Regions from separate parts of the Arthrobacter sp. PAMC 25486 genome, predicted to be linked through region 4. Evidence: riboswitches for the same ligand, from Rfam matches in the RefSeq annotation. Region 4 holds a riboswitch; each other region holds the start of a gene.
What was found. A riboswitch is a leader RNA that binds a small molecule or an ion and turns the genes downstream of it on or off. The one in region 4 is predicted to bind S-adenosylmethionine.
Positions count from the first base shown of each region.

Region 1 (6,998 bases), 160 kb from region 4:
GAAGTGCTGACCGGCGGACAACGCGTTTCCGGACACAAGATCTATACGGAATCGGGGGAAACACTGGTTGACGCCGGGACCGTCGGCTCGCAGCGGATCCATGTATTTGCGTCGGTCACAGCCCAAAAGCTTGTCATAGAGCTGACAGGGGAAGCTCCCCGGCTTGCAGCCGCAACTGCTTTCAATGCGGGAGTTTCCATAGTGCCGGAGATCAAATACCTCGCCCCAACCGACGTCCCGGACTAAAGCGCATACTCAGCCCCGCCGTCCATTTTGAGATGTGAGATAAAGACGCCTCACAACCGTTGAGATGTGAGATAAAGCCCAATCATCGATTGGGCTTTATCTCACACCTCAACGACTGAAAGTGGGTTACTTCATGCCGCCCCTGCGGATTCCCGGTTTGGTGTACGTTCGGGCCAGCAGTGCCAGTGCAACGGCAGCGACCATGAGGCCGAAGTCGCGCAGTGCCACGTCGTAGAAGCCGGAGTACGTCAGCAGGTTGACGACGATGCCGAGTAGCCAGATCGAGACAACCCATGCGGCATAACGGGGCCGCAGCACCATCAAGATGGCGGCAATGACTTCAACAATGCCAATGACGATCATGGTTCCGTGAGCGCTGAACGGGGAGATGTTCTCAATCCACGGGGCCAGGTAGTTTTCCCACGTGGTCAAGACGTTAAAGAACTTGTCCAAGCCCATGATCAGCGGAATGGCGATGAAACCAAGCCACAGCAGCAGAAACGCGCCGTAGGTGGGGTCGGCCTTGGCACGCGACAGTGCGTGGGAAGTCCAACCGGTAGAAGTTGCGGGGATTGAATGCGTTGCCATGACTCCTCCATCTAAAAACATAACTTATGTTTTTAGACTGCGCTCATTCCTGCAAACTGTCAATAGCTGAGCGTCCAAAGGGCCCAATGAGCTCCCGGGTGCCCATCCGCCCCAATGAGCTACCCAGGCGCAGCCATCGAGTTCTGACTCTAACAATCGAGTTCTGACGGCGATGATGTATGCCTGCAGACGCGCATCTCAACACCAAAGTCAGAACTCGATGCAGCTTGGCCACGATGCGCCGCCCGCCCGGCCACAACGAAAGGTGGGCCGGGGCAATTGCCCCGGCCCACGCCGTCGAACTTCCCCAGCCGTTTCCACTGCACGCAAGCGCCCAGCGGAGCTCACGCGGCTTGTGGGCCAACCAGGTGCTAATTGCTGGGGATACGGTCCTGACCGGTGAGGGCTGCAAGGGTGGTCGTGTCCACGTCCTGCGACGGGCCGTTGAGGTAGCGCTCCAGCGAATCGTCCATGGCGTTGAGCCAGCGGGTGTGGTGCCTGGTGGCCATGGTGCCGGTGACAACGGAGCGGTGGACCATGTCGCGGTAGCCGAGAATGTCGGTTTCCTTATGGCCCATCCAGTCCTTGAACAGCTGCGAAACAGCGTCCAGGTCGAAGGGCGGGTAGTCGGTGGCGGCGATGAGTTCGCGCAGGTAGTCCGACTGGAAATCAGCCTCGGAGTTGTGGTCCGGCAGCGCGGCCTGGCGTTCGAGCCAGAGCTGGATGTCGGCGTCGCGCTCGGCCAGTGTGGGAAGCTCGATCGCCCCGGTCATGACATCGCGAACGTACCAGGCCTGCGCGTCAAACATGTTGAATGTGTAGTACTGGTCCTGCGCGCCAAGGTAGAACAGGTTGGTGTTCTGCTGCCACACGACGCCCTTGTACAGGTTCGCCGGGTAGAGCACGTTGCGTGACTTCAGGGACATGTCACTGGGCAGGAACGGGTACTTGTGCTGGTATCCGGTGCAGAGCACGACGGCGTCAAACTCACCCTGGGTGCCATCGGCGAAGTGCGCCGTGCTGCCCTCAAAGTGGGTGACAAGCGGGCGCTCAACAGTGTTCTCCGGCCAGTCAAAGCCCATGGGGCCCGAGCGGTAGCTGAAGGTGATGGAGCGTGCACCCATCTTGTGGGCCTGCATGCCGATGTCTTCGGCGGAGTAGCTGCTGCCGATCATGAGTAGGTTCTTGCCGCCAAAGCGCTCCGCGCCGCGGAAGTCGTGGGCGTGCAGGACCTCGCCCGGGAAGCTGTTGATGCCCTTGAATTCAGGGACCGCGGGGGTGGAGAAGTGTCCCGTGGAGACGACGAGCTTGTCGAAGACGTGGTCGGTTGTGATGCCGGTTGCCAGGTCCTCGACGGTCAGGGTGAATTCCTGGGTCTCGTCGTTGTAAGTGGTGTGGCGTGCCACGGTGTTGAACTGGACGTACTTGCGGACGTCGGACTTCTCGGCACGGCCCTTGATGTAGTCAAAGAGGACTTCGCGGGGCGGGAATGAGGAGATGGCGCGGCCGAAATGCTCGTCGAAGGAGTAGTCGGTGAATTCCAGGCATTCCTTGGGGCCGTTGGACCACAGGTGGCGGTACATGCTGGAGTGCACCGGCTCGCCGTGCTCATCCAGGCCCGTGCGCCAGCTGCTGTTCCACTGGCCGCCCCAGTCGCCCTGCTTCTCAAAGCACATGATTTCGGGGATGTCCGCGCCGTTCTGGCGTGCTGATTCAAAGGCACGCAACTGTGCCATGCCGCTGGGTCCGGCGCCAATGATTCCGACTCGCAATGTCATGCTGCTCTCCTCATCACTTGGATCTTCTATGTCTCGTTCAAACGACGCTTTGAATCCGCGCCCGCCGGCGATGGTGCGGAGGCGGACTGTTCGTCAGCGCCTCCTGGGCGGGGCAATAATGCGCAAAGTGCGCGGCGGCAGATGTGACTGCGGCAAAAACGGGTGGCTGGCCTCCCGCGGTCCTGCGGAACTCACACGCCGTTGGCGGGGTCCGGAACCAGGTGTGGTGCAAGGCTGCACCAGGATTCACAAGCGGTTTGCCGCAGATCCAAAAGAAGCAGCAAACCTGTTACCCATTGCAACATTTTAGAGAACATAAGTCAAAATTCGTGAATTGATTAGTACAGCTAATGTTTCGCGCGTTTGTGGCAACTTTTAACTCAAAAAGGCCTGCGCAATCCCTTGATTGCGCAGGCCTTGGCATGGTTTGTGCGGTTTGTTACAGTTCGCTTAGTTGGCCGTTTTCCACGGCCCAGCGAGTGTCCAGACGCACATTTTCCAGCAGTCTGCGGTCGTGGGTGACCAGCAGCAGCGTGCCCTCGTAGCTTTCAAGGGCTTCCTCAAGCTGCTCAATGGCCGGCAGATCAAGGTGGTTGGTGGGCTCATCGAGCACGAGCACGTTGACGCCACGTGCCTGCAGCAGGGCGAGGGATGCGCGGGTGCGTTCGCCGGGGGAAAGCGCGCCCACGGGGCTCGTCACCTGGTCCGCCTTCAGACCAAACTTGGCCAGCAGGGTGCGGACCTCGCCTTGGTTGAGCTCCGGAACCAGGCCCTCAAAGGCGTCGCCCAGCGGTGTGCCCTCCGGGAACTGGCTGCGCGCCTGGTCAATCTCGCCGACGGCGACGTTCGCGCCCAAGGAGGCAACGCCGTCGTCCGGGTCGGTGCGGCCCAGCAGCAGTTTCAACAGCGTGGATTTTCCGGCGCCGTTGGGACCCGTGATGCCGATGCGCTCCCCGGCGTTGACCTGCGCGGACACCGGGCCGAGCGTGAAATCGCCCTGCCGCACCACGGCAGCGTTCAGAGTCGACACCACGGTGCTGGAGCGCGGTGCGGGACCGATGCTGAACTGCAGCGCCCACTCCTTGCGCGGCTCCTCAACCTCGTCCAGGCGGGCAATCCGGGACTCCATCTGGCGCACCTTCTGGGCCTGTTTCTCGGAGGATTCGGAGCTGGCCTTGCGGCGGATCTTGTCGTTGTCCGGGGCCTTCTTCATAGCGTTGCGCACGCCCTGCGAACTCCATTCGCGCTGGACGCGGGCGCGCCCCACCAGGTCTGCCTTCTTGTCGGCGAACTCGTCGTAGGCCTCGCGGGCATGGCGCTTGGCGATGGCCCGCTCCTCGAGGAAGGAGTCGTAGCCGCCGTCGTACACGGCCACCTTGTTCTGCGCCAGGTCCAGCTCCACCACGGAGGTGATGGTGCGGGCCAGGAACTCGCGGTCATGCGAGACCAGGACGACGCCGCCGCGCAACCCCTTCACGAATTCCTCGAGCCGGGCCAGTCCGGCCAGGTCAAGATCGTTGGTGGGTTCGTCCAGCAGCACGACGTCGAACCGGCTCAGCAGGAGCGCGGCCAACGCCACCCGGGCGGCCTGCCCTCCGGACAGTCCGGTCATGGGTGCCTCGGGGCTCAGGTCCAGGCCCAGCTCGGCGAGCGTTGCTGGGATGCGTTCGTCGAGGTCGGCGGCACCACAGGCCAGCCAGTGGTCAAGGGCTGCGGCGTAGCGGTCGTCGTCGGCGGAGTTGCCGGAGCCCAGCGCTTCGGCCGAGCTTTCCATGTCTTCGGTGGCCTGCGTGCAGCCGGTGCGCCGGCCGATGTACGCGGCGATGGACTCGCCCTCGATCCGTTCATGCTCCTGCGGCAGCCAGCCGACGAAGGCATCCTGGGGTGCCGTGCTGACGCTGCCGCCCTGCGGCGTGGCCGCGCCGGCCAGGAGGGACAAAAGTGTTGATTTGCCGGCACCGTTGGCTCCGACCACGCCAATCACGTCGCCCGGTGCGACCGTGAAGGAAAGATTGGTGAACAGGGTGCGGTGTGCGTGGCCTCCGGAAAGGTCCTTTGCCACAAGGGTTGCGCTCATGACTCCATCTTAAGTTGCTTCCGTGTGTGCGCCGGACGGCAGTGGCGTGGGTCTCGTCCCGCCCGGGGCCCCGTCCGGCTGGGAGGAGGGGGCCGTCGTCGTAGTGGAATGTTGCCGCATGTGACGGAGACTTTGAGGCGGCGCGGCGATCCCGGCAGACTGGTGGACAGAATCAAGAGTCCCGACCACTGGCCCTGGCCGGTCGGGCGGCAACCCTCCACACCATAGTGGGGTGCCCCAGGTGAGGATTCGACGCCGTCGGCACCTGCCGGGGCGTAAGTATGGCGGGGTGCACGGCGCCCGCCTTCTTTCGAAGGAGACAACATGACTGAAACCATTCTCATTGACGGCGCCTCTCAGCGCTCGGCCCGTTTGGGCGAAGCCGGTGCGGCGTGGACCAAGCGCATCGGCACCAGGGCCGAGAATGCGAAGCTGACCTATACGGCCGCGGGGGTTGGTGTCGGTTCGGTGGCAACACGGATCAGCGCCGGCAAACACCAGTTCACGGTGGATGAGCCGGCCGCCCTGGCCGGGGATGACACCGCCGCCAGCCCCGTTGAATATGCGCTCGGGGCGCTCATCGCCTGCCAGGTGGTGGTGTACCGGCTGTACGCGGAGCAGCTTGGCATCCAGGTCGACGATATCCAGATCGACGCCGAAGGTGATCTGGACGTGCGCGGGCTGTTCGGCATCGACGAGGCCATCCGCCCCGGATTCAGCGACATCCGGCTGGCCGTGCGCATCTCGGGGCCGGAAACGCAGGAACGCTACGAGGACTTGAGCCGCACGGTTGAGGCGCGTTGCCCGGTGCAGGACCTGTTCAGCAACGCCACGCCCGTCAGCACGGTGGTCACCAAGGCCTGACGGCGGGGCGCCCCGGGATGCCCGGGGCGCCTGGGATGCGCCGACCCGTGAGTTGTGGCGGCTTTGAACCCTCAAAGCCGCCACAACTCACGGGTCGATTTTGTGTGGCCGCCACGTCTCACATCCCAGTTGCAGCGGCGCGAATCACTGCGCCGGCGTGAGCTCCAGCTCTTCGCCGGCCGCGTGGACTCGCAGCTCAGCCTGCAAGCCGGGCTCATCATAGGAACCCGTGAAGATCGGCGTTCCCGGCTCAAACGCCGCGCCCTTGGCGAGAGATCCGGCGTCGACCGCGTCAAAGCCAAGGTGCTCCACGAAGCCGAGCACCAGGGCTCGGGTCTCGTCGTCGTCCGAGGTGACGGCCAGCGCGCGGCGATCAGCAGCACCGGCGGGCCGGGCATCCAGTTCCAGCTCGTGGTAGCCGATGTGGTTCAGCGACTTGGCCAGCCGAGCGCCGGGAACATGCGAGTGCACCATTTCCGAGCTCGACGGCGCATCCTCCAGTTCGGGCATGTCGCCGTTGGTGTCGCGCCAGTAGTTCATGGTGTCCAGGACATGCTTGCCGGCCAGGCCCGCCGGATCCAGCGTGCGGAACTTGTGCAGCGGGACGGAAAGGACCACCAAATCCGCATCGGACATGGCGTCCTCGGCCGTGACCGCGATGGCGCCAGGTGCCATGACGGAGATGATCAGCGAAATATCCTTGGGGTCACCGGAGGCGGCGACCAGCACCCGGTAGCCGGCCTGGAGCGCCTGGCGGGCCACGCCGGTGCCGACCTTTCCGGCGCCGAGGATGCCGATGGTTGTGGTGGCGGGATCGTGCCGGCGGAATGTCTGGATGCTCATGCTGTGGCCTTCTTTGAGGTGCGCAGTTCGGCGTCGACGAGGGGCTTGACTTCGGTGCCGAGGAGTTCAATGGATTTCAGGACGTGCTTTTGCGGCACCGAGGCCAGGTCCATCTGCAGGATGTGGCGGTCGTGGCCCATGTGCTCGTGGGTCAGCAGGATCTTCTCGGCCACCTGTTCCGGGGTGCCGGCGTAGATCCCCCCGTTGGGCGCGGTCTGCATGTTGTAGCTGATGCGGTTCGGCGCCGGGAAGCCGCGTTCGCGGGCAATTCCCTCCATGAGGTGGCGGTAGTACGGGTAAAAGGTGTCTGCCGCACCGCTCTTGGCAACAAGTCCGACGGCGCTGACCCCCACCTTGAGTGCCTCCACGTTGTGCCCGGCTTGTGCAGCCTCGGCCCGGTAGAGCTGGGCGTGGCGGGCGAAGCCGTGGACGGGGCCGCCCAAGAGTGCGTAGATGACGTTGGTGCCAAGGCGGGCGGCCCTGGCGGAGGATGCCGGAGTGCCGCCGGTGGCGATCCAGATGTCCAGGTTGTTGTCCACGGGGCGCGGATAGATGGTGGCTTCGTGAAGTGCCGGGCGGAACTTGCCGCTCCACGTGATGGA
Region 1 is NZ_CP007595.1:3,233,626-3,240,623, forward strand. Features, by position in the region: gene art_RS14770 (alpha-L-fucosidase) at 1-246, shown strand, start outside; gene art_RS14775 (hypothetical protein) at 373-834, opposite strand; gene art_RS14780 (FAD-dependent oxidoreductase) at 1,206-2,612, opposite strand; gene art_RS14785 (ABC-F family ATP-binding cassette domain-containing protein) at 3,052-4,689, opposite strand; SAM riboswitch class IV at 4,860-4,977, shown strand; gene art_RS14790 (OsmC family protein) at 5,014-5,553, shown strand; gene art_RS14795 (NADPH-dependent F420 reductase) at 5,698-6,396, opposite strand; gene art_RS14800 (LLM class flavin-dependent oxidoreductase) at 6,393-6,998, opposite strand, start outside.
Region 1: another riboswitch for S-adenosylmethionine. It lies ahead of art_RS14790 (OsmC family protein); the one in region 4 lies ahead of art_RS14070 (DUF1737 domain-containing protein).

Region 2 (6,998 bases), 1.3 Mb from region 4:
CTGGCCGTGGACAGGGCTCCAACCCTGGCTCCGCACAAGGCTCCAACCCTGGCTCCGCACAGGGCTCCAACTCCGGCCAGGGCCGCCAACCGGGTGGGCAGAAGGGTGGGCAACGTGGTCCCCGGGGGACCGGCGCGCAGACCCGCCCCAACACTGCCGCCCCGTCAGCCAACACGGCGGCACCGTCGGCCAACACAGCAATGGCGGAGGCACTGCGGCGGGCGGGGCTGGGCAAATAGTTCCACGAATTCCGGAACGAAAACACCACGTGGGCCTGGTCGACACGACTACCACCGTTGCGTGAGCTCATACGCACAGGTCATCCCTACTGGCGCGTATAGACGCTTGGACGCACCACTCGTGGCGAGTGGTGCGTCTGTGTCCGCGATTCCGCCGGCGCTCGGACTCGCTGCACTGCTGCTGCGCGTGGTTGTGCCGTAACGGTGCACAGCTTGACAATTTTCGCAGCTTCAAAAGTGGCGCGTGGTTGTGCCGTAACGGTGCGCAGGTGTTTACTGTTCCGACGCCATCAGCGTTCCGACGCAGCCCGGCGGCAGGGGGCGGGAGCTGGAAGGTGGGTGTCGCGGCCGGCCCACCCATGCATAAATTCGCATGACGGGTCTGGAGCTGCGAGATGCATCGTACATCCTTGCAGCGCTCAGCTCCACACCGGGTTGGCGGCCAAATAAGTCCGAATGTGACAAACGGTCAGTCATTCATTCAGGTAACGGCACTTTCGGGGCCAGAATTCAAACAGTTCTTCGGTAAAAGTCATAAACTCGTCACAATCTTGCAAGCGCGCGGCGATTCTTTCACACTGGATGCAGGTCATGAGTGTCAGCGCACAGCCCCGGCTTGCTGACCGGCAACCCTCCTTCCGCGGTGGGGTGCCCCGGGTGAGGACCTGGCATCGAACCGACCGGTTCCGGTGCAAGCGCGGGCCATCCGCAACGCAACCCTGCGACCGCTTGACGTGTCGGGGGCTTTCGTTGCAGGCCTCTAGTGTTAAAGGAAACAGCCATGAGCAACGGTTGGTCATTTGAAACCCGTCAGATCCACGTAGGCCAGGAGCCCGACGCCACCACCGGCGCCCGCGCACTGCCGATCTACCAGACAACATCATTCGTGTTCCCGTCGGCCGAGAGCGCCGCGGCGCGGTTTGCCCTGGCGGAGCTGGAGCCGATCTACACCCGCATCGGCAACCCCACCACGGCAGTGGTCGAAGACCGCATTGCCAACCTCGAAGGCGGCGTCGGCGCATTGCTGCTGGCGTCGGGCCAGGCGGCAACCACTTTTGCGATCCTGAATATTGCCGAAGCCGGCGATCACATTGTCTCCAGCCCCAGCGTCTACGGAGGCACATTCAACCTGCTGGCCCACTCGCTGAAGAAGCTCGGCATCGAGACCACGTTCGTCTCCGACCCCGACAACCTGGACGAATGGCGTGCAGCCGTGCGTCCCAACACCAAGGCGTTCTTCGGCGAGACGGTCTCCAACCCGCGCCAAGACGTGCTGGATTTGGAAAACATCAGCGCGATCGCCCACGAAGCCGGCGTGCCGCTCATCGTGGACAACACCCTTGCCACCCCGTACCTGATCCGCCCGCTCGAGTGGGGTGCCGACATCGTCATCCACTCCGCCACCAAGTACCTGGGCGGACACGGCACTGCCATCGGCGGCGTGATTGTGGACGGCGGCAAGTTCGACTTTGCAGCCAACCCCGAGAAGTTCCCGGGCTTCAACACGCCCGACGAAACCTACAACGGCATTGTCTTTGCCCGCGACCTCGGCGTCGGCTGCGCGCTGGGCGCCAACCTGGCATACGTGCTCAAGGCCCGGGTCCAGCTGCTGCGCGACCTTGGCGCAGCCATCTCACCGTTCAACGCCTTCCTCATTGCCCAGGGCGTTGAGACGTTGAGCCTGCGCGTGGAACGCCACGTCAGCAACGCCGTCACGGTCGCCGAATGGCTTGAGGCCAACGAGAACGTTGCAGCCGTGGCCTACGCCGGCATCCCCTCAAGCCCCTGGTTTGAACGCGGCCGCAAGTACGGTCCCAACGGTGTTGGCGCCATCATCTCCTTCGACATCAAGGGCGGCCTCGAGGCCGGAAAGCGCTTTGTGGACGGCCTCGAGCTGCACTCGCACGTCGCCAACCTCGGTGACGTGCGTTCCCTCGTCATCCACCCGGCCTCCACCACCCACGCCCAGCTCTCACCCGAGCAGCAGCTTGCCGCAGGTGTGCGCCCGGGAGCGGTCCGGCTGTCCGTCGGGCTGGAAAACGTCGCGGACATCATCGCCGACCTCGAAGCCGGATTCCGCGCAGCCAAATCAGCGTGAGTCCAGTGAGCCTAGTGATTCCGACGGCTGTGGAGGGCAACGTGTTTTCCCCCGAAGCAGAAATCGACGCACCAGAACCAGTCGGCAGTGACTTCTCCGCCGCTGTTGGCCAGGGCGGCGGTGTGCTGCGTTCAATCCACATCGGCGAACTGCCGCTCGAAGCCGGGGGCGTGCTGCCCTCGGTCACCATGGCCTTTGAATGCTGGGGCACCCTGAACGCCTCCGGTGACAACGCCGTCCTCATCCAACACGCGTTGACCGGCAGCACCCACGTCAGCCGCGGCGACTCCGAGGAGGACGGCTGGTGGGAAGGTCTCGTCGGTCCCGGCGAGGTCATCGACACCAACAAGTACTTCGTGGTCTGCGCCAACATGCTCGGCGGTTGCTACGGCACCACCGGGCCCTCCAGCATCGCCTCCGACGGCCGGCCCTACGGCTCCCGCTTTCCCTTCGTCACCATCCGTGATTCGGTCGACGCTGAGGCGCTGCTGGCCGACAGGCTGGGAATCGCCTCTTGGAACGCCGTCATTGGCGGTTCCATGGGTGGTGCGCGGGCGTTGGAATGGGCCGCAAGCCACCCGGAGCGGGTGCGGCGTTGCGCCGTGATCGCGTCCTGCGCGGCAAGCACTGCCGAGCAGATTGCCTTTGCCCAGGCGCAGGTGTTGGCGATCCGCCAGGATCCCAACTTTGCCGGCGGGGACTATTACGACGGCGCAGCACCCGCCTTGGGCTTGGGGCTGGCCCGCCGGATTGCCCACATCACCTACCGCTCCGAGACGGAGATGGACGGGCGTTTTGGGCGGCTGGCACAGGGAGACGGGACCATCAGCCATGACAGGCTGGAGTCCGCCGAATCCGCCAGGTACCGGGTGGAAAGCTACCTTGACCACCAGGCGCACAAGCTGGTGGGCCGCTTCGATGCCAACAGCTACATCGCCATCACCGAGGCGCTCATGAGTCATGACGTGGCGCGTGGCCGGGGCAGCCTCGAGGAGGCACTTGCCGTGACGGACGGCGTCGAATTTATCGTGGCAGCCGTCAACAGCGACCGGCTGTACTTCCCGGCACAATCGGAAGCGCTGGCCGCAGCACTGCCGGGGCATGTGCCGGTGGGCCGAATAGATTCACCCATTGGGCACGACGGTTTCCTCACGGAAGTTACCGCCGTGGGTGCGTTGCTGCAGGAGTCCTTCTTCCAGCCCTGACCGCCGCCCCTCCCCACATCCACCCACTGCGGATCAGCCGGCGCGTTACCACTGGCGGGTCTCCGTATTGGGCCCTCGGGTGCGTGGGCCCAAAGAGATTGCCCCTGCAGAAGATTTGCAGGGGCAATCTTTTGCGTACCTTCGTTAGAAGTTCTTGAAGATCGCTTCCCGGTGTGTGGCGTACTGCTCGGCCGTGACCTGGCCGGCTCGGCGGGCCGCATCCAGTGCGTCGAGCTGACGCTTGAGCTCAGCTTCGGCACGCATGCGCTCATTGGCGAACCCGGTGGTCTGGTGGCCGTGGGAGTTGTCGTAATTTTGCAGCGGAACACCGTTGAGCAAGGTCCCGACATAGGGTGTCCCGGAAGCCTGGTGGGCGACACCCTGACGTCCTGCCGGATTCGCACCAGACGGGGACCCGGCCACTGGATGGGCCGGGGTGCCAACATGGGTGCTGGCCTGCTGGGAGCGCTTCTTGCGGTTGGCGGCCCGGACAAATGAACTGATCAGGATCACGCCCATGATGACCAGCACAAAGAATGGTTGGAGGGAGAATGATGGGGTCGATGACGCGGCAACACTGCCCACAGCTAGTGGCCCAAACATGACTGTCACAATGCACCTCTTCTGATAGGGCGCACAACCCCACAGCGCCTCCACTCATCCTAGTCGCCTTGGCTGTGCACCGGCCCCGGCGTGCCGGGACGGGCTCGCAATCAGAGACAATTCGAAGGCTTTTCGGACGTATTGCACAAGGGTGGAGACTCATGTGGCGCACATGTCCCATGCAGAGGCCCGGCTGCCAGGTGACGGCAGCCCCCTTGGTGCTGCCTTCGGTGCGGTACTGGCAGCGCTATTGTTCAAACGGGCAGGGCCAGTCACTCAATGACGCTGACGCCGTGGTTGCGCAAGCGGGTGCTGAGCCAGCGGAAGCGGCGGCTGAGATGACGGGGCAAACCATGAACGACGGCGTGCACCTCGCCGAGCATGCCCCGTCGTCCATCTTTTGCTGGGGCAGCCTTACAAGCCGGGGCCGAACACCGGCCCGGGCGTGGGGCGTTTGGCGGTGATGCCGTCGCCGGAAGATTGGTGCCGGATCCGGCGCAGCACCCACGGAACCAGGAATTCCCTGGCCCAGACAAGGTCTCCGGCGCGGGCAGTTTGCCAATTTTGCGGAGGGAGCGGTGTCGGCTCAAGTGGCACGAGGCCGTGGCGGACGTTCAAGGCCGCCAACACCATGATGGCGATGGTGTGGTGGCCGAGCGGGGAGAAATGCAGTCTGTCATCAGCCCACATCTGCGTGTCGCTGAGTTGCCGCAGCGACCACATGTCACCCACGACCGCGTCGTGCCGGGCGGCGATGGTGCGCAGGTTTTCGTTGTAGACGGCCACCCGGCCGCGCACCATGCCAAGAACGGGGGTGTCGCGAATGTCGGGTCCGTTTAACAACAGCACGGTGGCTCCGGCGGCAGCCATCCGCCCCACAGCCCTGTCCAACTGCTCTGCAAGGGCATCGGGATCCGAACCGGGCCGGATGAGGTCGTTGCCGCCGGCGGAAATACTGATCAAGTCCGGCTTGAGTGCTAAGGCAGGTTCCAGCTGTTCGCCGAGAATCTGGCCCAGAAGGCGCCCCCGAATGGCCAGATTGGCATAGCGGAAATCTGCTGTGCCGTGGCTCAATTCCTCAGCCACGCGGTCAGCCCAGCCGCGGTAGCCGCCGGGGCTTGACGGCTCGGGGTCGCCGATGCCCTCGGTAAATGAGTCGCCCATGGCGACGTAGCGGGTCCAGGGATGCTGCAGCAAAGAATCATTCACACTTACATACTGCCCGGTAACCTCGTTGCGGCGCCACCCCTATGCACCGGAATCCACAGATTTCCCCTCCCGCATTTTTGGGCCTGCCGGTCTGCATGGAAAGATGTGAACATGAGTGAAACCCCCACAGTCCTTTGGTCACGCCCTGAAACTGAACGCGCCGGAACACCACTTTTGGTAATTTTCCACGGCTACGGCGCCGACGAGGCGGACCTGTTCTCGCTGGCCAGCCAGCTCCCCTCCGACTTCACCGTGGCCTCGGTCCGGGCGCCGCTGCAGGCCGGACCCGGCTACGCCTGGTTCCCGTTGCGCAACGACCTCAGCTACTCGGTGACGGCCGTGACGGAGGCCGCGACCGCCGTCGAACTTTGGCTGGACGGCGTCCGCGAGGCCCACACATCCGTGACGCTGCTGGGCTTCTCGCAGGGCATGTGCATGGCCACCTCGCTGCTGCGCCACCGCCCCACCGACTATGCCGCAGTGGTGGGACTGTCGGGATTTGTGGTCGATGACGAGGGTGATCCGTTCTTCGACGACGCCGCCGTGGCCGCCGCCAAGCCGGAGATTTTCTGGGGCCGCGACCAAGCCGACCCGGTCATCCCGCAGACCGCCGTCGAGGCCACCAACACCTGGATGCACGGCCATGTGAAGCTCACCAAGGTGCTTTACACGGGCATTTTCCATGGCATCAACGCCCAGGAAATCGCGCACGTGGGCGAGTTCCTACAGTACAAGGTCCTGAACGTGCAGACCACCAAGTAGCTCCCATTTAACGAACGACGGCGGCACTCAGGTTGGGTGCCGCCGCGTTCGCGTTCGCTGCCTCCCAAACCTCGCAGGCTCGGATTGGGTCCTTCGGCAGCTCTCTTCCGCTTTGGTCCCGCAGGGGACGTCAGCCGCCGGTGGTGATGCGGACCGTTTCGCCGTTGATGGTGACGGTGTCGCCGGGGTGGAGCTGGCGGCCGCGGCGTTCGTCGATCTCGCCGTTGACCTTGACCAGGCCATTCTTGATGAGCTCGGTGGCTTCAACGCCGTCCTCAACCAGGCTGGCAAGCTTGAGCAGCTGGCCCAGGCGGATCATGTCGTCGCGGATGGGGATGTCAATGATCTCGTGTGAACTCATGGGTTAATTGTGCCGCATGAATGGGGCGCGCGGTGACGCGAGAGCGTTTGCTGGCTCACTTCGTTGCCGGACCGCGGCGCAGGCCGACAACCAGCAGGTAAACGGCCACCGCCAGTGGTAGGAGAATGAGCGCCACAGCCGCAGGGCCCGGCAGGACAGGCAAGAGGGGATTGACAGCTGAGTCGACTCCGCCATTTGTCATACCCGTTGTCACCGTGGCCGAGGTGGTGGTACCCACTGCGGATGCCGCCACCAAGCCCATCCACAAGCTGCCCACAAGGCCGCCCGGAAACAGCACCGTACCCATGATCTTCTCCCACGTTTTCCAGCGCGTGCCCAGCCACAATCCGGCTACTCCGAACAGCCAGCCGATTCCCGCCAAGAACCCACCAAAGGGGAGGAGGATGCAGGTGGCCACCACCCACACGGTTGAGGACTGGTAACCAGGGGCCGCCGGTGGAGTGTTGTTTGGGTACTGGAAGGTGCCAGGAACAGAAGCGGCGTTGGGAAAGTGGCTGCCC
Region 2 is NZ_CP007595.1:4,397,712-4,404,709, forward strand. Features, by position in the region: gene art_RS19705 (Tex family protein) at 1-239, shown strand, start outside; SAM riboswitch class IV at 827-943, shown strand; gene art_RS19710 (bifunctional o-acetylhomoserine/o-acetylserine sulfhydrylase) at 1,021-2,337, shown strand; gene art_RS19715 (homoserine O-acetyltransferase) at 2,460-3,542, shown strand; gene art_RS19720 (hypothetical protein) at 3,687-4,145, opposite strand; gene art_RS19725 (SGNH/GDSL hydrolase family protein) at 4,560-5,309, opposite strand; gene art_RS19730 (alpha/beta hydrolase) at 5,466-6,116, shown strand; gene art_RS19735 (RNA-binding S4 domain-containing protein) at 6,247-6,477, opposite strand; gene art_RS19740 (hypothetical protein) at 6,533-6,998, opposite strand, start outside.
Region 2: another riboswitch for S-adenosylmethionine. It lies ahead of art_RS19710 (bifunctional o-acetylhomoserine/o-acetylserine sulfhydrylase); the one in region 4 lies ahead of art_RS14070 (DUF1737 domain-containing protein).

Region 3 (6,998 bases), 860 kb from region 4:
GCGCGAGGAACTGTTCATCACCTCCAAGGTGTGGATCTCCGATCTTGGCCGTGAGGAAACCCTGGCCGCGTATGATGCGAGCCTGGCCAAGCTGGGCCTCGACTACCTTGATCTGTACCTGATCCATTGGCCCGCACCGGCAACGGACGCGTTCCTGGCATCGTGGCAGGCGCTGGAGGAACTGCTGGCGGCGGGCCGCCTGCGGGCGATCGGCGTCTCCAACTTCCTGCCGGAACACCTTGAAAAGCTCATCGCCGTGGGCGGAACCGTCCCGGCCGTGAACCAGGTAGAGGTCCACCCCGCCCTGCAGCAGCGCGACATCCAGGCCGCCGATGCCGCACATGGCATCGCCACCGAGGCGTGGAGCCCGCTTGCCCAGGGCACCGTCCTAGGAGATTCGGCTGTCCTTGACGCTGCCGCAGCGCACGGGCGCACACCCGCACAAGTTGTTCTGCGCTGGCACCTACAGCAGGGGCGCATCATCATTCCGAAGTCGGTCACCCCGGCACGCATGGGCGAAAACCTGGACATCCTGGACTTTGAACTCAGTGATTCGGAAATGGCATCCATCGACGCCCTGGAGCGCGACGGCCGCACCGGCCCCAACCCTGCCACCTTCAACGGATGAACCGGCTGAGCTGGTGCAAGCCTGTCGGCTGGGCTGAATGGTGCAGCCGGGCGATGTGAAGGTCGCGTCGCAAGAATGCCGCCGTTTGTGAGAAATGCCGCCGTTTGACGCAATTGCCATGGTTTGAACTAGGGCAATAACGTCAAACGGCGGCATTTTTCGTTCGGGCCGGTGGGACTCGCAGTGCGGTCACCGGAACCGGGGCTACGCCTCCGGAGACACCATGGGCAGCTCTTCGGCCTCCCAGCCGCTCATGCCACCAATCAAGGTGTCGGCGGTGTAGCCAAGTTCGGTCAGCGCCTCGGCAACCCGGCCACTTCGACCGCCGCCGTGGCACACGGCAATGATGCGCCGTGACTTGTCCAGCTCGGCCACGCGGGCCAGGATTTCGCCGGAGGGAATGTGGACGGCATCCTCGATCATGCCTGTGGCCAGTTCGGCGGCTTCGCGGACGTCGATAATCTGGACGTCGGGGTCTGCTGCCAAAATGTCAGCGGTCGTGACTTCCTGCATGTGTGCTCCTAAAGGTGGGGTGGGTGCGGTGCCAAGGTCCGGCGTCGTGCATCCATGAAGTCCCTCCAGCCTATGCCGGATTGGACGGGCCCTGGTGCCCGCAAACTGCCCGTCCCTCGGCCGCTGGCGCCCACCGTCCTCCCCGCTGCTCGCACGCTCGCCCGGAGCCCCACGGCCGCTAGGCTGTACACGTGAACGCACCTCTCGCCCCACAGGCCCGCACGATTGAAATCGAAGCGCTCGACCGTTTTGACGCACTGGTTTCAGGCGGCGCCAAGTCCATGGCCGGCTGGCACTTCCAATCGGTGGACCTGCGCCTGCGCTCCAGCGCACTCGTGGAATTGCACGCCTCGGGCGCCATTTTCATGGGCTGCACCTTCGATGGCGGTGTGGAGGAGCTACTGCGGGGCCGCGGTGCGCTGGTCTTCCCCGCCCTGCCGCACATTCCTTTCAACGCCTACAGAGGCCACTTGTACACGGGCGCCGAGCTTTTTGACGGTATTTTCACCGGTGAATACGAAGCCGTGCCGGACGCTAAAATCTACCAGTGGAGCCTGCAAACCGGCCCTGCCCTGCACTCCACACTCGCCACCGCGATGCACGACCACGCCATCTCCGACGCGCTTGACGACTTTCTGGCGCTGCAGTCGGCGCCGGTAGTTGGCGTGATGGGCGGGCATGCGGCGGCGCGCGGCAGCGAACAGTACGCGCAGGCGGCCCAGTTGGGACGGGCCCTGAGTCGGGCCGGGTTCCTGGTCGCAACGGGCGGCGGTCCCGGTGCCATGGAGGCCGCAAACTTGGGTGCCTACCTTTCAATGTACGACGCCGGGACCTTGGACTGCGCACTGCTGACCCTGGCTGCCGTCCCCGGCTTCCGCCCCTCGGTCACCGAGTGGGCCAGGGCGGCATTTGGGGTGACTGCCGCCTATCCGGAGGGTGCGCCAAGTCTGGGCATTCCCACCTGGTTTTACGGGCATGAGCCGCCGAATGTCTTTGCCAGTTCCATCGCGAAGTACTTCACCAATGCCCTGCGTGAGGCGATTCTGCTGGAGCGCTCACGCGGCGGAATCGTGTTCCTGCCGGGGGCTGCCGGCACCGTGCAGGAAGTTTTCCAAGACGCCTGCGAGAACTATTACGCTGCCGAGGGAGCCGTTGCGCCCATGGTGTTGGTGGGCCGGAAGTACTGGGAAGTCGAGGTCCCTGTGATGCCGTTGTTGAAGACGCTGGCACAGGCGCGGATCATGGAGGACTTTGTTTTCGTGGTGGACACCGTGGAAGAGGCCTGCGACGTGCTCGCCCGAAAATGATGCCGACCCCGCTTTCTGAGCCCGGAATGGGCGAGTTCAGAAAGCGGGATCGGCATCGAAAATGCGGCAAGGCTGACTGTCGGTCCGGGGTGCTAGCCGACCAAGCCGCCAAAGAGCAGGCCCAGCAGGTACGTGGCGGCGGCTGCACCCATGCCGATGGCCAGCTGGCGCAGGCCGCGCCACAGCGGGGACGCGCCGGAGAGCAGCCCCACCACGGCGCCGGTTCCCATGAGTGTGATGCCCACCAGAACGCAGGAAAGTAGCAGCGCGCCGATGCCTGTCATCCCGAAGAGGAACGGAATGATGGGGATGATGGCGCCGGATGCGAAGAAACAAAAACTGGAACTTGCCGCTCCCCAGGCCGTGCCGAGGGTTTCGTGCTCGCTGGCTTCCTCAAACTTCTCCGGCGTCAGCGAGAGGCTGGGGTCGCAGTCGCAGGTGAACTGGCCCATCCGTTCTGCTGCCCGGTGTTCCGCGGCTTCCCGGGACATGCCCCGGGCGAGGTAGACCAACACCAGCTCATTATTTTCAAGGTCCAGCGAGGGGGCTGCCGACAGGGTGACCTGAGTGGGCTGGGAGGCGTCGAGGAGTTCGCGTTGTGAGCGGACGGAGACGAATTCGCCGGCGCCCATGGACAACGCGCCAGCGAGAAGACCTGCAATGCCGCTAAACAGCACCACCGAGCTGCCCACGCCGGTGGCGGCCATCCCCACCACAAGGGACAGGTTGCTGACCAGCCCGTCATTCGCACCGAATACGGCCGCACGGAAGGAGCCGGAGAGTCGGATTCGTCCCCGGGTTGCCAAGCCCCTGACAACCTCCTCATGGATGGCTTCGTCGGCCGCCATTGCATCGGTTGCATCGGCATCGGTGGCGTAGGGCGACCGGGATTCCGAACGCTGGGCCAGGGCCAGGACAAACACGGAACCAAAGCGGCGAGCAAGCATGCCCAGGAACTGGTTGTGCAAGGACGCACGGACGGGCTGAGCGGCGTGCTCGCCCAACAAGTCCAACCAGTGTTGTTCGTGCCGCCCCTCGGCTGCTGCCAGCGCCATGAGGATGGTGTGCTCTTCCCCTTCGCGGCGCTTGGCAAGGTCGCGATACACAGCTGCCTCGGCGCGCTCATCGGCCAAATACTGGCGCCAGCGCTTAATTTCAGCGGTGGTAAGAATTCGTTCAGGCATGGTGAAGCTCCTCAAAGTCAGCCCTCACTGTAGCCCGGATTCTAGCGGTTTTTCGGCCGGGATACCTAGCGGGAAGGTTTCGGCGCACCGGAAAATCCTGCGTAAAGATGTATTCAGAAAGTACTTGACACAATGGAAAGTACTTTCGTAGAGTTGTGTCAACGCTTCAGTCCAACAAGATGTTTCAACCGAGGAGAATCTCATGACCAGTACCCAGCAGACCAAGACCCACGACTACTACGCCACCCGCGTCATGCGGATCGGGATGGCCATGGGCCTGGCCTGCATGGCGGCATTGTTCATCGCAGGTCTCGTCAAGGGAAACGCAGGGATGCTGGTCATGGCCGCCAGCTCCGCTGCGGTCCTTGGCGCCACGTGGGCTTCCATCAGTGCGGCAGCCGGGAACAAGGCAGCCAAGGCGCAGGCCGCCAACAGCTGAGCCGACCATTCCCTGCACCCCGGAACTGGAATATGCTGTGGGCCAACGGCCGTGTGCAAGGCGGCCGCGATCCGGACGGTGGCCACTACATGAGTGAAGTTCTGTTCCCCATAATGACGGGAGACCCGTCCGAACCGGGAGTCCTGCTGCAATGGCGTGCCCCCAACGGCAGTGCAGTCGTCGCCTATCAAATCATCGCCGAGGTTACGATTGACAAGTTCGACGCCGAGGTCAACACCCCGGTCTCCGGCACCTTGAACTGGGCGGTACAAGAAGGCGACGAGGTGGCACAGGGTGCGGTGATTGCCGTCATCGAGCCCTAACTTCTCCGTGAGCCGAGCCTCTGGTGAGTCTCGGTCCGGAGGCCCTCGGAGTTGTGCGCCTGGTCGGTCGACATTCAGATGCAGCACTACGCGTTGCGGGTGGACGACGGGCACTTCGACAGGGCACTCGTGCGCCCCATCGAAGCGCAGCTCGAGTACTGGACCAACCCGCAAATGACACGTTCGGGCGAGACGACCACCGAGCACGGCGGACGCGGCGTCTACTTCAGGGACCCCGCAGGGCATGGCCTCGAACTCATTACCCAGCCATATTTCTAGGCCCAAGGGATCGTTCCAGCACCAATGCTTGGATCCGGCGGCTGGAAAATTCCTGCCGGCAGCCGATCAGTAGGCAGACAGCCGGAAGCCAATGCCGCGCCCGGCCCGCACACCCGTCTGCGCAACCGTGACCACAAGGGTTCCGATTTCGGGAATCCAGCGGGCAGGCCGGACTGCGTTGGCCAGCGCGGAAATGAGCTGAGCCGGCTCCGGCGACCAGTACGCGTGGTGGCCTTTTGGGGTCAGGAAGGTGACAGCGCCGAGATTTGCATCAACGGCGGGCAGCACGGCAATTCCTTGTGTTTTCGCGGCGGCAGTGGCGGGTTTTGCGGTGGCGACAGTTGAAAGAGACATGGCTTTAACCTTTGCTTGCTCTTGCCAACGGAGGTTTCCGCCGGCCGCTTCCTCATCCGAACCACCCGTGAAGCATGGGGTTGGCGTGCGGCCAGTCGGAGCTTGGCACCGCATCTCTTGAAGCTGCCTCCAACACTACGTCGTTAAAGCACGACGGCGGGAGGTTCCGTCACATATTACGGAACCCACCGCCGTCGAACTTCTTGGCCCATAAAAGATCTGACCCGCAGAAAACGACGAGAATCGACGCGAAATCGCGTATTTTCACCGTTTTATGCGGGTCAGATGTAAAGGGGCAAGCTACTTCGCCAGTGCGGGAACTTCCTCGTCCGGGTTGGAATCGGTGGCTGCCGCGGCCAGGCGGTCATCCCAGGCCTTGCGGATGTGGGCCGGGGTTTCAGGGGTCAGCAGCGAGACTACAACGTAGACGATGAGCGAGGAGGCCAGACCGAAGTAGATGGGCTCGTTGGCGTAGATGCCGTCGGCGCTGTGGATGATGCCGGTGGCGTAGATGACAAGGGAGGCGATGGTGACAACGCAGCCGACGGCCATGGACCAGGCGGCGCCCAGGCCGGTGCCGCGCTTCCAGACGAGGCCGCCGATGATGGCCACGAGCAGGCCGCCGACGAGGATGTCGTAGGCGATGGTCAGGGCGAACACCACATCGTTGACCACAATGGAGATGCCTACAACGAGCACACCGATCACCAGGATGTACCAGCGGTTTGCCCTGATGTCGTGTTCCGGGTTGGTGGAATCGGAGTTGTCGATGTCCTTGCCGAACCAGCTGGCGACGAACGGAATGACGTCCTTGCGGGCCACCGTGGCGGCGGCAATGAGCGAGCCGGAGGCGGTGGACATCATGGCGGCCACGGCGGCGGCCAGCACGATGCCGCCGACGCCGATGGGCAGCAGTTCCGTGGCGACGAGCGCATACACGTCGTCCTTAAGTTCCACATGGCCGGACAGGGCCACGGAGGCGGCCATGCCGATCAGTGCGCCGGCAACGCCGTACAGGATGCAGTAGATGCCTGCCGTGGCGCCGCCCCAGCGGGCAATTTCCGGTGTGCGGGCGGTGAAGACGCGCTGCCAGATGTCCTGGCCGATGAGCAGGCCCAGCGTGTACACCACAAAGTAGGTGATGATGGTCTGGGTGCCGATGCCGTCCCACTGGAAGAAGCTGGCATCCACGCGCTCGCGGATGCCGTCAATGCCGCCCGCGGCGTTCCATGCGAACGGCAGCATGAGCAGGAAGACGCCCACGGTCTTGATGACGAACTGCACCTGGTCGGCCAGGGTGATGGACCACATGCCGCCAATGGTCGAATAGATCAGCACGATCGCCCCGCCGACGGCGATGGCCAGCCAGCGGTCCCAGCCGAACAGCACCACGAAGATGGTGGCGTAGGCGCCGGTGGAGGTTGCCGAAATCATGATGGTGTACGCGAGCATGACGATGCCCGAAACCTTGGTGGTTTCCTGACCGTAGCGCAGGCTCAGCATCTGCGAGACCGTGTAGATCTTCAGCTTCTGCAGTGTGGGCGCAAAGAGCAGACTCAGCAACAGCACGCCGACGCCGATGGCGACCACGAGCCACATGCCGGAGATGCCGAACTTGTAGCCTAGCCCCACCCCTCCCACCGTGGAGGCCCCGCCAAGAACGACGGCGGCCATGGTCCCGGTGTAGAGGAAGGGACCCAGGCGGCGGCCGGCGACGAGGAAGTCGCTGTTGTTCTTGGTCCGCGATTTGCCCCACCAGCCGAAAGCCAGCATGGCCACCAAATATAAGACGACTATGGCAATGTTCAAGTCCACGCGATGCTCCAGTGTGCGAAGTAGATAGGGAGTCCCCAGAAAGAATTGCCTCTTGAGCAACAATTGTTGTCTATTAGGCTAAACTGTGATGGTAGTAACAGTCAATGCGCCGCTTAAAAACAAGGGGCAGTTAAGTTGTCGAGGAGCCGCCATGAA
Region 3 is NZ_CP007595.1:3,925,752-3,932,749, forward strand. Features, by position in the region: gene art_RS17750 (aldo/keto reductase) at 1-628, shown strand, start outside; gene art_RS17755 (rhodanese-like domain-containing protein) at 833-1,141, opposite strand; gene art_RS17760 (LOG family protein) at 1,333-2,448, shown strand; gene art_RS17765 (VIT1/CCC1 transporter family protein) at 2,541-3,632, opposite strand; gene art_RS22385 (hypothetical protein) at 3,835-4,071, shown strand; gene art_RS22390 (biotin/lipoyl-containing protein) at 4,161-4,394, shown strand; gene art_RS17780 (hypothetical protein) at 4,446-4,673, shown strand; gene art_RS22395 (hypothetical protein) at 4,740-5,027, opposite strand; SAM riboswitch class IV at 5,040-5,150, opposite strand; gene art_RS17790 (sodium:solute symporter) at 5,328-6,800, opposite strand; gene art_RS17795 (helix-turn-helix domain-containing protein) at 6,994-6,998, shown strand, end outside.
Region 3: another riboswitch for S-adenosylmethionine. It lies ahead of art_RS22395 (hypothetical protein); the one in region 4 lies ahead of art_RS14070 (DUF1737 domain-containing protein).

Region 4 (6,998 bases):
AGCAACGGAATCACCGACAGCACCACGGCGCCCAGACTGCTGACACCCACAATTTCCTGCAGGCTCATGCACGCTGGGTGACCGCCGCACATTTCGCTGAGCTCATCCGCATCGGGACGCGCCTGCATCGTCAAGGTCGCCATGGTTGACAGCGGACCCACCGCAAGATTGGCGGTGAGATGTGCCAGCAACGGCCCGGCAGCGAACGTTCCAACAATGGTGGCCAGCAGGAATCTGGACTCCCGCAATGATGGCCGGACAAACAGCCGTCGCGCTTGGGCGTTGCGGCCGGTGTTCCCCAGCCGTCCGACCACAACGCCGAACACGGCGCCGGCCAAAAGTTGCAGGGTTTCGGCAATGCCCAGGTAGAGGGCGAACATGACAGAAAGCGCCATCAGCCACGTCTGGGTGCGGTGGCGCCATAAATTGTTCATCGACGCCGTGGACGCACCCAGTGCCGCGGTGGCGCCGCCAAAAGCGCCCACCACATAGTTCCCGCCGATGTAGGCGAGCCATGCGTCGTTGTCCGCAGTGCCGACGGCGGACAACGCCACCAGAACCAGCGAGCTAACCACATGGCCCAGCAGAAACATGCCAAGGGCCCGCCACGGACCGATGAACCGCTCCGCAACGCCAACACCGACCGCAATCACCAGAAGCAACAACAACAGCCCGGGCCACGATGCTGCAAAGAAGGTGCTGGCAAGCAGCGTCCACCATTTCGACAACGCATCATCGAGATCAATGCCCACCATCGCGAGCACGTCCTCGGAAGGGCCGGCGCCCAACCCGCCGATAGCAGCCGTGGCAACAATGACCAGCAGCAGAAGTGACACAGTCGCAGGGGACTTTTTTAGGAGGGAAACTATTCGGGCCAGCCTTGGTGTGGCTTCGCTGACACTCGCTGGCACGCTGGTCATCTCATGTCCTTTGCCTGGGCGTTATGGCGGGTCAACTGCGAATTGACCGCGGCAACGAAAGAACCTGCGCACCCCAATCAATGTGAATTGATGTCCCACGACAATGTCTCAAAGCGGTGGAAACGCTGCACCGCGCATCAGAGTATTGGCCTGAAAAATCAATCCCTACGACCTGCCTGCTTGAATAGATTTTAGCGCGTACGGTGGGATGTTGAACGGGTTGATCGCAAAAAAGAATGCCGGGTTTACTCGGGACAAGGACCCCAAAGACTGCAACACAGCCGCTGACCACACAAGACATCCGCCACCTGTTCCTGGAATACCAAGGTGGACCGTGGGCACGCGGTGCTGCAGCGATCCCCGTTTGTTCCCCTGAATGACCCCACCACCTTGTTCACGGGCAGCGGCATGTAGCCCTGTTGCCGTTCCTTTTGGACGCAGATCACCCAAAAGGTGACCGTTTGACTGACAGCCAGAACTGCCTGCGATCCCAGGACTTTGAGGAAGTTGGGGACAACCGGCACATCACATTTTTTGAAATGCTGGGCAATTGGAGCCTTGGGTCCTATTTCACGGACGAAAAGATTCCGGCGCTGTGGGACTTCCTCACCCGCGTGGTGGGCCTGGACCCGGAACGCATCTACGTCAGCGTTTTCGGCGGAGACCCGGACAAAGGCATCCCCCGCGATGAAGAAAGCGCAGATATTCGGGCGCGCCTGTTCAGCGCCGCGGGCATCAGCGCCGACCGCGTTGACTTGGGCACCGAAGAACACGGCAACGAGGTGCGGAACCAACGTGCGCGCATAACGTTTTACGGTGGCAAAGACTGATGGTCGCGCGGAGGTTCACCCGCTGCAACACCAGTAGGCGACCCCTGCGGTCCGGACAGCGAAGTGTTTTACTACTTTCCGGAGGTCACACGCGACACGGCCTACGGCGCATTTCCACACCAGAATTAGGACGGCGGACAGTTCCTGGAAATCGGAAATTCGGTATTCCTGGAATACCGGCGGGCAGAGCATGGTTTTGTCCGGCTGACGCGCCACCAAGTTGATTTTAGTGGCGGGCTGGAAAGAATTTCCGCCGCGGCGATGGGTACCCCGACGGTTTCAAAACCAGCCTCTTGCAGCCACTGATTGTGGCCCTGGAAGAACTGACACAAACCACGTATGAGCAACACACAGCGGTCCTGCGCACCTTTGCCGACCACGTCCGCGGCGCCGTGTTCCTGGCTTTTGACGGCGTGTGCCCAGGCAACAAGGCGAACGGTTACGTCATGCGAAGGCTGTTGCGTCGCGCCATGCGCTTCGGGTTCGGGCTGGGCGTTCAAAAGAACTTCTTCAGCGGCTTGGTCCCCGTTGTTGTTTCCCTGTACCAGGATGCCTACCCCGAGCTGGCCCTGCAGCAGGAGAACATTGAAGCTGTCCTAACCAAGGAGGACCGTCCTTCCGCCGCACCCTGGCCAGGGGCCTGCGGGAACTGCAGCACTTCTCCGCCGGGGGACAGCTGGGTGGCCACGCATTCTTCACCTTGTCTGGCACCTACGGATTCCCCACCGAGCTCAGCCGTGAGGAGGCCGTGTCCCGAGGGATGAACGTGTCGCCAATTTCTCGCGATGAGTTTGACACGCTCCTGTCCGAACAACGCGCACGTTCTCAAAAGCAGACTACGCTGGGCGCGAAGTAAAGTTCTTGTGAAGTTCCACCACCGACACCATCTGGGGATTCCTTAACATGCATTTTCCTGCTGGGAAGCGGCTCCTGGCATTGACTGCAGCCGTGCTTTCCGTGAACGCCTGCAGCATCAGCCCGGCCCCGGTGATGCCCAGCCCCACACCGGCACCGCCGCCTGAATCCGTGGCGGGACAGGCCCTGCCCTCGCTCGATCCGTCCACGGTCCCCGGGGCACTGCCCATGACGATCCACGTGGACGGGGTGGACTCGGTCCGGGCCAAGTGGGTCTACCTAAACGGAGGAGCCGCCTACAACAGCCAGTTGGACGCCCAGCTGTTGGGCATTCTGGATCAACATGCCGGCGGGCGCTTCAATCCGGCCGTGGCCGCACCTGAAAAACCAGGCATGGCCAACGGGCTCAAACTGGCACAGGACATCATTCTGGCGGGCGGGAACACGCTTGGCACCCGGTTTACCCGTTCCGAAGCCGTTGCTGGCACCATGACGCTGCTCTCCGAGACCACGAGCTACACCGATCTGGCCACCGGGGATGTCCAGGGCGGCCCTGCCCTGCTGGCACCTGAGAGCGTGGAAACTGTGCGGGCACTGCTCAGCGGCGCCATCGTTGCGGACGGCGAATCTACCCCGGCCACGCATCAGGAAGCCGCCACACCTGCCGCCTCTGACGCATCTGCTGCATCTGCCACGTCTTCCGCAACCGCCACAGGCACGGAACCCGGCGAGGGCAGCAACGGCACCGCTGCCGCAAAGACGCCCGCCGCGGTACCTCCGGCTGCTGACGCGCTGCTGGGCGGGGCAGCCTTCAGCCGAAGTGGCGAGCTGGTGGTGCCTGTCCAGGCGGACCCGGTCACCGGAATTGCACTGCCAGAATCGGTCAACGTCCACATCACCGCAGAGGCCGCCTCCCCCTTGCTCTCGGACTTGGGCCGACAACTGCGGCAACTGGCCGAGGCCACGACTGCCTTCACCGCTCCCCCACCGGCGGCGTCCGGCCAGGAACACATCAACTGCGACCTGGTTCCGTGCGCCGCATTGACGTACGACGACGGACCCAACGATCAAACAACCCGCCTGTTGAAGATCCTGGCGGACCGATCCGTGTACGCCACGTTCTTTGAGCAGGGCAGCTACGCCGCCAGCTACCCGGAGATCGCCGCCGCCACCGCAGCAGCCGGCCACGTCATTGCCAACCACACAGTGAACCACCCCTATCTGAGCAAGCTGTCCCTCAACGCCGCACTGGGCGAGGTGCAGGGCGCCACGGACATGATCGCGGGGGCCTCCGGCGCAACACCTCGATACCTGCGGCCACCCTACGGCGACATGACTGCGCGCATCGCAGGGTCCATAGGGATGCCTGTGGTCAACTGGTCCGTGGATTCCCAGGATTGGCTGTCCCGCAACAAGGAAATTTTCATTCCCAAGGTCATGGAGCTTATCCACCCCGGATCGATCATCCTGCAGCACGACATCCACAGGACCACCGTGGACGGGCAGGCACAGCTGATAGATGACCTGCATGCCGCCGGCTACCAACTGGTCACGGTCCCCCAACTTTTCCAAGGCATTGAAATGCACAACGGCCAGTCCTACTTCTGCCGCGGGGACGCCTATCCCTGCACGCCGGGCCGATAGGCGCAAGGGGCGTTTCTCCCCCCGGTGCAGGACCCGGCCGGCTGACCGCACAGGACTGGCCGCGTCATGTTGCGCCATACTCGGCAGCCGTTGGCGCCCGCCAGCAGGGCATGTGTTATTTTTCAAGGTAAGTAATGAGTGCCAGCGCCAAGCCCTGACTTGCTGGCCGGCAACCCTCTTTCCGGCGGGGTGCCTCAGGTGAATACTTGGCAAACCCAGCTACCACGGCTGACGTTTGCAAGCGTGAACCCTCTGCGGTGCCAGGCCAGTTCCGGCTCGTATGCACCGCCACCAGCTCCCGCTTGCATTCTGGCGCCACTTGCAATGAGGAGAAGCATGTCCGCGGACGAATCCCCCCTGGCCTACCGGCTCATCACCGGCCCCGACGACCGCTCCTTTTGTGAGCGCATTTCAACCGCCCTTGCGGAAGGTTACGTACTGCACGGCGGACCGGCCGTGACATCCAACGGCGGCCAGGTCATTTGCGCCCAGGCAGTGATTCTCCCGAGGGCTGTGGCCACGAGCGACGCCGCCGTCGCCACCGCAGTCGACGACCTCGACGCCGACCTTGAGTTTGACGGCGAGGGTATCGCATGAGCTACGCAGGTGACTTGGCACCGGCTACGGCTTGGGAGCGCGTGGCGGCCGGGGCAGTCCTGGTGGACGTGCGCACCGAGGGTGAATGGCAGCACATCGGTGTCCCGGATGCCTCCGCACTGAACACCGAGCCTGTCTTAGTCCAGTGGAACCTCGGCAACGGCAGCAACAACCCCGAGTTCCTGGCCCAACTGCAGGCGGTGGTTCCCGCCGACAAGGAGTTGGTGGTGCTGTGCCGTTCCGGTGCCCGCTCCATCGCCGCCGCCGAGGCTGCAACGGCTGCCGGATATACGGCGTACAACATCCTCGAGGGCTTTGAGGGCGAACCCGACCGTTACGGCGACCGGGTGGTCAACGGTTGGAAGAACCGCAAGCTGCCCTGGCGCTAAAGCCGGGTTGCCCAATGTGTAAGTGCCGGGGCAGCCGCCAGCAGCGAAGCCGCCCAACGGCCCACAGCCCAACCGGCGCCAACAGCCCGGCACGGGTGCCGCCGTCGTACTTGATCAGCACCACCAGCGAAAGCCAGGGAACCACAATTGAGCAACTTTAACGAGCACGCAGCCACATGGGCGCAGGACACCCAGGCCGTGCGCGGCGGGCTTGACCGCAGCAATTTCCAGGAGACGTCCGAGGCACTTTTCCTGAACTCCGGGTTTGTGTACGAGTCCGCAGAGCATGCCGAGCAGGCATTCACCGGCGAGGTGGACCGGTTCGTATACTCGCGCTACGGCAATCCGTCCGTGGCCACGTTTCAGGAACGGCTGCGTCTTTTGGAGGGCAAGGAGGCCTGCTTTGCGACGGCGTCCGGCATGTCCGCCGTGTTCACCGCCTTGGGCGCATTGTTGGCGGCGGGCGACAGGGTGGTGGCTTCACGGTCACTGTTCGGCTCCTGCTTTGTCATCCTGAACGAACTGCTGCCGCGGTGGGGCGTGGAGACCGTGTTCGTGGACGGGTCGGATTTGGAGCAGTGGCGGACGGCCTTGTCCGTGCCGACCACGGCCGTGTTCTTTGAGTCGCCGTCGAACCCGATGCAGGAAATCATTGATGTCCAGGCCGTGTGCGACCTCGCCCATGCCGCGGGTGCCAAGGTGGTGGCCGACAACGTGTTCGCCACTCCCCTGCTGCAGCGTTGCGGCGACTTTGGCGCGGACATCGTGGTGTACTCGGGCACCAAGCACATTGACGGGCAGGGCCGCGTGTTGGGCGGTGCGATCCTGGGCACGAAGGAGTTCATCGACGGGCCTGTGAAGAACCTGATGCGCCATACCGGACCGGCTTTGTCCGCGTTCAACGCCTGGGTGCTGACGAAAGGCCTGGAGACCATGAACCTGCGCGTTTCCCACTCCTGCCGGAACGCCCTGGCGCTGGGCGAATTTCTAGAGGCGCAGCCGCAGGTGACGCGCGTGCTGTACCCGCATTTGCCGTCGCACCCGCAGTACGAGCTGGCGAAGAAGCAGATGAAGGCCGGCGGTACGGTGCTGACGTTTGAGCTGGCCGAGCCCGCCTCCGGAACCCGCAAGGAGGCAGCGTTTGCGCTGCTGAACGCCTTGGCCATCATCGACATCTCCAATAATTTAGGCGATGCGAAGTCGTTGATCACCCACCCTGCCACCACCACGCACCGCGCCATGGGGCCGGAGGGCCGCGCCGCGATCGGGCTGTCGGACGGTTTCCTGCGTCTGTCCGTGGGGCTCGAGGACGTGGATGACCTGAAGAAGGATCTGACGGCGGCGCTGGCGGCGATTTCATCCACCGGCCTGAACTTACGCGCATAACTGGCCTCCAGTCCTGCGCATAGTCGTTTATGCGCAGGACTGCTTCTGAGCCTTGCACGTAAGTTGATTGCTAGGCCAGGCCCCAGAAGATTCCCGCTGCCCAGGACACTGTCAGCACCGCAATGACGGCGAACATCTGCCGGTCCTTGAAGTGTTTACCCGGGGTACGTCCGGCCAGGGCGAGGCCTGGTGGAACCGCTGACAACAGCAGCAGCAGGACGTTGGCAACCAGCGCCGCAAATGAGGCCGCATTGCGCTCGTCCCAGCTGATCCACGCCCAAAGAACACTTATGAGCGTCATGAACACCGCCACGATCACAAGCTTTTCCCGGGCGTTGTAGCCTTTGGTGCCGCCGCCACGCAGGTAGACACGGCCC
Region 4 is NZ_CP007595.1:3,069,426-3,076,423, reverse strand. Features, by position in the region: gene art_RS14085 (bifunctional lysylphosphatidylglycerol flippase/synthetase MprF) at 1-920, opposite strand, end outside; gene art_RS22690 (alanine--tRNA ligase-related protein) at 1,340-1,750, shown strand; partial or broken gene art_RS22685 (alanine--tRNA ligase-related protein) at 2,038-2,349, shown strand; gene art_RS23340 (hypothetical protein) at 2,379-2,606, shown strand; gene art_RS14075 (polysaccharide deacetylase family protein) at 2,699-4,249, shown strand; SAM riboswitch class IV at 4,380-4,499, shown strand; gene art_RS14070 (DUF1737 domain-containing protein) at 4,586-4,846, shown strand; gene art_RS14065 (rhodanese-like domain-containing protein) at 4,843-5,235, shown strand; gene art_RS14060 (O-succinylhomoserine sulfhydrylase) at 5,383-6,621, shown strand; gene art_RS14055 (hypothetical protein) at 6,692-6,998, opposite strand, start outside.